DNA from 4 places in the Paenibacillus sp. ALE2 genome. Region 3 is predicted to be linked to each of the others. Evidence: riboswitches for the same ligand, from Rfam matches in the RefSeq annotation. Region 3 holds a riboswitch; each other region holds the start of a gene.
What was found. Region 3 has a riboswitch for cyclic di-AMP ahead of ACXHJ1_RS18735 (3D domain-containing protein). Riboswitches for the same ligand answer to the same signal wherever they lie in the genome.

Region 1 (2,201 bases), 1.5 Mb from region 3:
CTGAGGAATCAGGCAAATCAACCCGAAAGGTTTCATAAGGATAATTTTTTTTCCATGTACGATCGTACGCTTGAAGCAGTTTTTCTCTGGATAAATAACCGTACAAATCTGTTTCAGCCTGATAGGTCACGACAGGCTTCTCTGGCTGTGATTCCGTATAGCCCAGCTCGGAACGGGCAAAGTCCAAGGCGTGTACGATCGCTTCTTGTTTGCTGATGACCTTTGCATTCATCAATGATTCCGGACTTGGATTGCTAAGCGAGGGAATAAGCAATTGAAAGATAAAAAAGCAAATCAGGCCAACCCCGCCCAGCAAGCCTAATTTTTTGAAGTTGGCCGTGAGCACGACCGGTTTCCCGATAGGATTCATGAGTTTCCTCCTTAATCTGTAAATAAGAACATCCATTAAAGATATCATACTGCACAGGTTCCCGCCAACAGACCAGCGATATTCATGAAAACAGAGTGAAAGCACTTTAAAGTTTTAATAAAATTAGATAAGCTGTGATTAAGCGATGCCCAATCGCAAATTAAAGCCAATTTCACGTTTTTTCGGCGAAATCGGTTTTGTGATCTGGATAGAGAAGGATTATAATCTTGAGGCAATGCCTATGAAATATATGGGTAATGACATACATTTAAGCCGAATTTCTGTGAGAAAACGGGGGAACCATGTTACTGGGGGGAATTTTACAGCCGATCCTGATGGATCGGAAGTGTAAATAGGGCATACTGTGCTGCCCGAATCCGTCAGCTAACCTCGTAGGCTGTGGGCAGGAACCAAGTCAGGCACTCGGTTTTCCGGTGTCTTTTTTTGTGTGTATAAGTGTGAATAAAAGTTTGCTGAGTTAAGGACGCTGCGCGTTCCATTTGATCTTCCAATCGCTGTTGCCACTGAATTTTTTTTGATTTTCTAGACCTTGATAAGGGTAAAATTCAGAGTCAAAGGCGAGCGCTATCGCTTCTCCAGATTCAAATGGACCGCTTCGCTGCTGCCCGCCTTAAAGTCATCAAACGTTCCATGAGGTAGTTACGTATAAAGTGTAGTGAGTATTGAAAGGCAAAAGTATCCCGCTTTGCGGATACTTTTCTGATTTATAAAAGAAACTGAAAAGAATTGGTGATTTTATGAGCTGAGCGTTCTCCATGCTCATAGTTCACCAAGGAGGAGAAGTGATGAATAAATGAATCCCAATGCAAGCTGGCTTCGGCTTTCTCCACCGCAAATATTCGTTGCAGGCTTTGCCATTATCATTCTAATAGGTAGTTTATTGTTAATGCTGCCCATCTCTAATACAACAGGAAAACCACTCGCGTTTATAGACGCTTTGTTTACTGCCGCTTCCGCGACCTGTGTAACTGGGCTTGTCGTTAAGGATACAGGGCTCTTTTTTACAACCTTTGGTCAAATTGTCATCGTTGCGCTGATTCAGATTGGCGGACTTGGCTTTATGACTATGGCTACCTTGATCGCGCTGGTGTTCAAGCGTCGGATTTCCTTGCGGGAGCGCCTTATTTTGCAAGAAGCGATGAATCAGACCTCTGTCGAAGGAATTGTCGGATTGATCCGCAAGGTGCTATGGTACTCGCTGATGATTGAGGGCGTATGTGCAGCTATTTTTTCGATTCGCTGGTCATTTGATATGCCTGTCGGCAGGGCGATTTATTTTGGGATCTGGCATGCCATTTCCATGTTTAATAACGCTGGTTTTGATTTGTTCGGTGAATTTCGCAGCCTGACAGGTTATGTATATGATCCGATTGTTAATTTTACAGCCATGTTTCTCATTATTTCGGGTGGTATTGGTTTTGTAGTGATGTCTGACCTGGCAGATTATCGCAAGCGTAAGAGACTGTCCTTGCATACCAAGGTGGTACTCAGCATGACAGCTGCTCTGATTGTCGTCGGGACGCTTGTCATTTTTGTATTTGAGTTTACGAATCCGAAGACGCTTGGCTCGCTTGATTGGGGTGGTAAACTGCTGGGTTCTTTATTCCAGTCCGTTACCCCTCGCACCGCAGGTGCCAACACGCTGGACATTGCAGGCTTGCGGCAGGCTACGCAGTTTTTTATCATCATACTCATGTTTATTGGGGCTTCGCCTGGCTCCACTGGAGGCGGGATTAAGACCACTACATTTGCTCTGCTCATTGGAGCGGTGTTTTCGATGCTGCGGGGACGGGAAGACATTGTGCTGTTC
Region 2 (2,201 bases), 1.5 Mb from region 3:
TCCCTTCGTATGTGGATAACGGAATTTGTGCCCCTTGTAGGGTCTGTGCATCATATTTATATACGCTCATGATATCCCTCCTAATTAAATATTTTACAATTAAATTGTGAACAATTCAACAAGGGGTTGCAAGTCCAGAAGAGTCTACAGACATTGTGCATTGTAAAATCGTCTTTTGTTCAAAACGGTAAATCGCACTTCAAATGGAGCAAATTGAGGTGTTTCTTCTCATAAAAAAGGCTTCATTCGATAATTATCTAGTACATATAGCGCATTTTCTTTCTTTTTTATAAATAAAGGGCAACCGTACCATACCCTACGCCAATATTGACATGCCTTTCATTTTCAAAAAGGGGTGAAATACAGAGTTTTAGAGAGATACGAGAAGCATAGGTTGGTTGTAAGCGTTATCCTTAATCTTCTATGCTCTAAAGGGTGATTTATAGCCTTGCCGTTGAGCTTTACAGTCTTCCTTGCACGGGTGTATGATTCAAGACGTAATTTCAAATTAACAACAATGAAGCAACAACGAATTGTCTAAAGCGCTGAATTTTGCAGTTGCAAAAGCGGGGGAACCAACGAGTATATACGGCTTTGCAAGCCGTGTGTCTCATGGGGTGAATTTTCCGGCCAAGTGCCGTAAATAGGGCGACTCTCACGTCCGAATCCGACAGCTAACCTCGTAAGCGTACAGGGAGAGGCAACAAACCGCCGTGTGCAGCCATGGTTTATTTTATCATGGAATGTATGAAGCCGGAGGAAGCCTTTTTCCTTCGGCTTCTTTTTGTTGTCTTTTTATACCGGGAGAGGAGCTACTGATGGAAGGTCGGTTAATTATTGTCACTGCACCGAATGAAGCGGGCAGAAGTTTTGTGAAATTGCTTATGTTCAAAAAATTGGCGTTTGCAGTTCTCACAAATAGCACCCAGGAGGAACGACAGCTCAAAAAAATGGGTGTAGAGCACATTGTGCGCATCAATACGATGCAAGCGGGAAAATGGAATTTTCCTAAAAAAGAAATTGGTAGTGTGTATTTGTTCGAAAACAGCTTGAATCTAACTTGCCGTTTCCTGCAAATATGTCGGCCACTAACATCAGAATTGATCTATGTTATTACGCACGGCTGTAATCCACAAGGAATTTATCGGGGATTGGGAGCGGACCATGTGATCTACACATTGAACGGAGAGGTGGGTTTCCTGCTGAACGGATAAGCACTTATAACATAGCTGCTTTGTGATTTTATGATGGAATCGGAAATAAAGATCTGAAAAGCGATACGGAGGGTATGAACATGATGGATTTATACATGCTGCTCGTAATGGCTGTGAGTTATGGAGTGATACTGCTGTTTGTACGCTGGTGTGATGCACAGACCTCAAAAGGAGGGCGAAGAGGATGATCGTTGTGCTAGGACTTACGGCTATTGTGTTCGTGTATTTAATCTATGCACTCCTGAATCCTGAAAAATTCTAGTCAACTATAGGATCGAGCAGGCGGGAACAGCAGATCAAGAATGCAGCATCAGAGATGCAGATTTTCGCAAACGTGTGCACTCAATGGATGGTCTGAATCAGGTCTGTTGTTCCAAATGCAGGAGCATTTTAAGGAGGAATAGAGGATGGAGCTACTGCAAATTGGGATTGTGATCATCATATTGTTGCTCTTGGTAAAGCCGATGGGCACCTATATGTATCACGTATTCTCGAATGAACCGAATCGGACGGATCGGATTTTTGGTGGAACGGAAAAGCTGATTTATAAGGCTGTAGGCTTGAAGAAACAGGACAGCATGCATTGGACGACGTACGCTATGAGTTTCATTGCAACCAATGTGGTGCTTGTGGGGATCAGCTACCTGCTATTGCGCTTGCAGGCTATACTCCCGGGCAATCCGGTTGGGAACAGTAATATGGAAGCATCATTGGCCTTTAATACGGTAATCAGCTTTATGACCAATACGAATCTCCAACATTATAGCGGAGAAAGCGGGCTTACGTATCTGACACAGATGGCGTTCGTCACGATGATGATGTTTACTTCGGCTGCTTCGGGGTTTTCGGTTGCTGCGGCTTTTATGAGGGGATTGACGCGGCGCGGTGAAGGGCTGGGTAATTTTTTTCAAGATTTTATTAAAGCCAACATACGGATTTTCCTGCCGCTTGCCTTTGTACTTACGCTGGTGCTGGTGGGATTAAAAG
Region 3 (2,201 bases):
TTAGCGATAAACGACCGTACTGATAAGAAGTCGTCCCAGTTATATGTTGTGTGCTATAATATTAAGTTTACATAATATATATTATGTTTAATGAAATCAAATATATGCACAATGCTATTTATCAATAACGTACAGTTTCACATTTTGGAAGCCGAAGTCGTTCACGAATGATTTGTTGCCAGGGATAAAGATATCAATCCGCTTTCCGGTAATAGCGCTGCCCTGATCACGGGCAACGGCTACAAAAGAATGGTCTGGCAAGCCGGGATGGGAATAGCCTGTAACTAGCACCTTTGTTCCCATAGGAATGACTTTCGGGTCTACTGCAATTGTACCCAGTTTAAGCGGATTACCGTAGTAATCGACTGCACCCCATTTGCCATTTTCATCAGCTGCGGCTGAATATGCTGTTGCTTTAACATCAACAACTTTACTGTAATTGAATGTTTTGCCCCATGCTTCAATTGTTGGCCTCTCATTCGCTGGTGCTTTCTCCGTAAGTAGCTGTGGTTTCGAATCCGAAGCCGCCTTCACACTTTTTTCGTCTGGCACTTTAATTTGTAGACCTGCATATATGTTGTTGGACGCAATATCCGGGTTAGCCTTCGTCAAGTCATCTACCGATACCCCATAACGTTGAGCAAGCAAAAAGAAAGTATCGCCTTCTTTGGCAGTATGAAGCGAAGCAGCATTTGCTACTCCAGCTGTCTGTGCCAATCCTGCAATCGCTGCGGCAAGCACCGCAAATTTCATGGTTTTTCCAATATGTTTTAAGTGTTTCAAAGATATGTACCTCCTCTGTTGTGCCTGCGAGGTTAGCTGTCGGATTCGGGCTCAGGAGAAGCCCTATGCTTGCGCAATTCACCCCTAGGTCATATTCCATACTTTTTATGATGTATTGGAACAATGGCCGTTGTTACGTCCCCCGCACTTCCCATAGTTTGAGTCCAGCACCTGAGTATTTATTATCATAAGTGCTGCCTCGGTAAGTTTTGGCTTACTGCATAATATCACAATTTTGTAACCTTATCTGCATGAAAATGTTGGGAACCTTGAACATCATACTACACTCATTACAATTTTGTCATTAAGAATCCGTTTTTTGTTACGAAAATATGGAGATATGGTGACAAAAAAAGAAAAGCCCTCCGTGAACCATCGTCACGAGAAGGGCTATGTCAATATTTTATAAAAGCATTTTCTTACAGTACTTTAGCAAGAAAGTCACGAGTACGATCATGGCTTGGAGTACCAAAAACTTGCTCAGGCGTGCCTTGCTCTATAATTTGGCCGTTGTCCATAAAGATGATCCGATCCCCTACTTCACGGGCAAAGCCCATTTCGTGCGTCACGATCACCATCGTCATGCCGCCTTCAGCGAGCTTCTTCATTACATCTAGAACCTCTCCAACCATTTCAGGGTCCAGAGCTGAAGTAGGCTCATCAAACAGCATTACGTGCGGCTGCATAGCCAGAGCACGTGCTATCGCTATACGTTGCTTTTGACCGCCAGATAACTGGTTCGGGTAGGTATTCTTCTTATCCTCAAGACCCACGGTCCGCAGGAGCTCCAACGCAATTTTCTCCGCTTCTTTCCCCGATTGCTTCTTCACCTGCGTTGGTGCAAGCGTCAGATTCTGCAGTATTGTTTTATGCGGAAACAGATTGAAATGTTGGAAAACCATCCCCATCTTCTCTCGAGTCGCATTAATATTATGACCACGGGCCGTAATCGGCTCACCCTCAAACAAGATTTCCCCTTCTGTTGGCTGTTCCAACAGATTCATACAACGCAAAAACGTACTTTTCCCCGAACCACTCGGGCCGATAATGACGACTACTTCACCTTTGGCGATATCTATATCAATGCCTTTTAAAATTTCATTCTTACCGAATGATTTACGCAGTTGTTTAACGGTGATCACTGGCTCTCAACTTCCTTTCCCATAAACCCAACAGCTTAGATAAGCTGAATGTCATTACAAAATAAATAGCGGCTGCGATTACGAACGGACTTAAGCCTTCGTAGGTAATATTCTTAATGACCTGGGCTTGATACATAATGTCCACCATCCCAATGGTCGAAATAATAGAAGATTCTTTAATGATCGTAATGAACTCATTACCAATAGCAGGCAATATAGATTTAAATGCTTGCGGTAAAATAACGTGACGCATCGCTTTGCCTCGTCCCATCCCGA
Region 4 (2,201 bases), 2.8 Mb from region 3:
GGCAATGGCCCGGACAAAGTCGGAGCCTGTGCCATGTCCGCATCTTTCGGGATGCATTCCAAGACCCAGCCGGGTCACACCGACCATAGGGAAATATTGAGCAAATCCCGTCAGCTCATTCTCTTCGTCCAGGACCGCAACATATTGCTCTTGGCGAAGCGTGGGACTTCCAAATTCGACTTCAAGCGCCTTCATTTGTTCCCAGGGAAGCCAGCCGTATATGTTGTAGGGGGGATCATAGCGCCACTCACAGATTTCAGCCGCTTGATGCTCGTCCATCGGTACGATCCGGTAGTTGGATATTGAGGCCGGCACTTTTCCATTCCTCCTTATGCAGGTACTTCAATCATTAACCACAGATTGTAGACAAGTTGTAGGAGAATGGCAAGCGTGTTTATTTCGTACCTAAGTCGGGTATACATTCAATAAGAAGGATTTACTGCTCATATGCTCCCCCAGCGGTGACGGTAAAACCGACGATGTTCGCTAAAATTGAAACCTTTTGAGGTGTCAGTTCGTCAGTAATGATAATCATTGCTGATGTAGTGGACATAAAAAACCGCAATTCGATTCCGGCCAGAATCAAATTGCGGCTAGGGTTAGCTTGCTGTGCGGTAGTTATTCTACGTTGTCGTCATCAGGAATATCTGAAGCTACAGAATGGTAAGCGTCTGTGCTCATAATTCTTTTTGCACCGACATAACGGTTAGCGTAATAATTTTCGTTCAGTGAGCTAACTACTACACCACGTGAAGTCGAGGAGTGGGCGAATTTACCTTCACCTACGAAGATACCTACATGGGAAACGCCTCTTCCTGTGGTGTTGAAGAACACCAGGTCGCCTGGTCTCATTTCATCGCGGGATACAGAAGAACCCATTTTGAATTGTGATCCAGATTGATGCGGCAGTTTAATTCCCAGTTTGTTGAATACATACATTGTGAAGCCGGAGCAATCGAATCCCTCGAGTGTAGTGCCTCCGCTTCTGTAGTTCGTTCCTTTGGCATCTTGGATGACCTGGTCCATCTTAGAGTCTGCAAATGCACTGCTGCCACCGAATGTAAAAGATGTAAAGGCAATGGCGAGACCCATGGCTGCGATCGTTAGCTTCTTCTTCAAAAAAAATATACCCCTTCCAATGCCTGCGAGGTTAGCTTAAGGATTCGGTAGAAGGTTCCCCTATGACCACTCTGTTGCGAGATCAATTCACCCAAACTGGTTCCCCCGCTTCCTAGGTGCCAGGAATTAGGCTTAACTTAAGATGTGCACCTTGGAGAGCAGTATTCACGACAACGATGTTTTTAAGATAAAGGTTACAATAAAGATTACAAAGTTGTTACTATCAGTTCACTGCGATTATTGTAACAAAGACAGCAGGCTTTGGCAAATGTTTCATCGCAAAAAGTTACAAAAAAAATCTGTTCCTAACGCTCCAGGAACAGATTCTGTTAACAGTATTCAGTTATGTGCCGTTTGCACGGGAAAGAAAAAAGTTTTTTCGACAGCTGAAAATACAGAAGAGAGGATATTGTGAGGGGTTAGCCTCTGCTGGAGATATCGATGTGCCATAGCCGATACTGTGAACTGATATGCCACAGCCTGACCAGACTGGTAACAAAATGATACGATTGTTGGAGAATCAGTGCCAACATACCCGTCCAAATCATCGCCACGGTGCCAAATAGACCGAAAACTAGCAACACACAAGTACCGAGCAACAGGGATACACCAACAGCCGGAAGAAGCTGGCGAAAGAAGGCGAGCAGGGAGGATAGTATGGTGTGACCACTGACAGTGCCCAGCTGCATATACAGGATGCACTGCCGAATGACCCAACCGTAAGCTATCCACCCCATGGCATAGGGCAACAAATGTAGCAGGTAAGAGGAAGATTGCAACGTTCCTACTACAATAGGATAGAGTCTCGGTACCACCCAAAAGGCGGGAAGCAGCAGCAAACCCAACTCGATGATGTAATACAATAGCGATGACATACCGTGGCGTTTCATCCCCTTGAAGAAGGACAGGCTTTGCGGTTCAGACGCATCGGTATGCAGGCTTTGATATATGCCAGCTCTAATGAAGGGAGTGATTAGTATGCGCAATACGGTCGCCCCTAGTAATATCCACAAGTACACATGTACTTCCCGGCTGTCCATCAAGGCGATCTGGCCCTCCATCCAAAACAAGGTCTTTCCCAG

Region 1: it holds a riboswitch for cyclic di-AMP, as region 3 does, so the genes downstream of both, ACXHJ1_RS12085 (TrkH family potassium uptake protein) here and ACXHJ1_RS18735 (3D domain-containing protein) in region 3, are expected to answer to the same signal.
Region 2: it holds a riboswitch for cyclic di-AMP, as region 3 does, so the genes downstream of both, ACXHJ1_RS00210 (hypothetical protein) here and ACXHJ1_RS18735 (3D domain-containing protein) in region 3, are expected to answer to the same signal.
Region 4: it holds a riboswitch for cyclic di-AMP, as region 3 does, so the genes downstream of both, ACXHJ1_RS06215 (C40 family peptidase) here and ACXHJ1_RS18735 (3D domain-containing protein) in region 3, are expected to answer to the same signal.

Annotation. Positions count from the first base shown of each region.
Region 1 covers NZ_CM134213.1:2,774,862-2,777,062, forward strand. Annotated here, with positions in the region: gene ACXHJ1_RS12080 (CPBP family intramembrane glutamic endopeptidase) at 1-370, opposite strand, end outside; cyclic di-AMP (ydaO/yuaA leader) riboswitch at 632-784, shown strand; gene ACXHJ1_RS12085 (TrkH family potassium uptake protein) at 1,185-2,201, shown strand, end outside.
Region 2 covers NZ_CM134213.1:43,895-46,095, reverse strand. Annotated here, with positions in the region: gene ACXHJ1_RS00215 (glutathione peroxidase) at 1-70, opposite strand, end outside; cyclic di-AMP (ydaO/yuaA leader) riboswitch at 534-705, shown strand; gene ACXHJ1_RS00210 (hypothetical protein) at 819-1,214, shown strand; gene kdpF (K(+)-transporting ATPase subunit F) at 1,399-1,476, shown strand; gene kdpA (potassium-transporting ATPase subunit KdpA) at 1,622-2,201, shown strand, end outside.
Region 3 covers NZ_CM134213.1:4,270,367-4,272,567, reverse strand. Annotated here, with positions in the region: gene ACXHJ1_RS18735 (3D domain-containing protein) at 115-783, opposite strand; cyclic di-AMP (ydaO/yuaA leader) riboswitch at 790-963, opposite strand; gene ACXHJ1_RS18730 (amino acid ABC transporter ATP-binding protein) at 1,203-1,925, opposite strand; gene ACXHJ1_RS18725 (ABC transporter substrate-binding protein/permease) at 1,912-2,201, opposite strand, start outside.
Region 4 covers NZ_CM134213.1:1,448,123-1,450,323, reverse strand. Annotated here, with positions in the region: gene ACXHJ1_RS06220 (GNAT family N-acetyltransferase) at 1-315, opposite strand, end outside; gene ACXHJ1_RS06215 (C40 family peptidase) at 619-1,119, opposite strand; cyclic di-AMP (ydaO/yuaA leader) riboswitch at 1,125-1,262, opposite strand; gene ACXHJ1_RS06210 (hypothetical protein) at 1,539-2,201, opposite strand, start outside.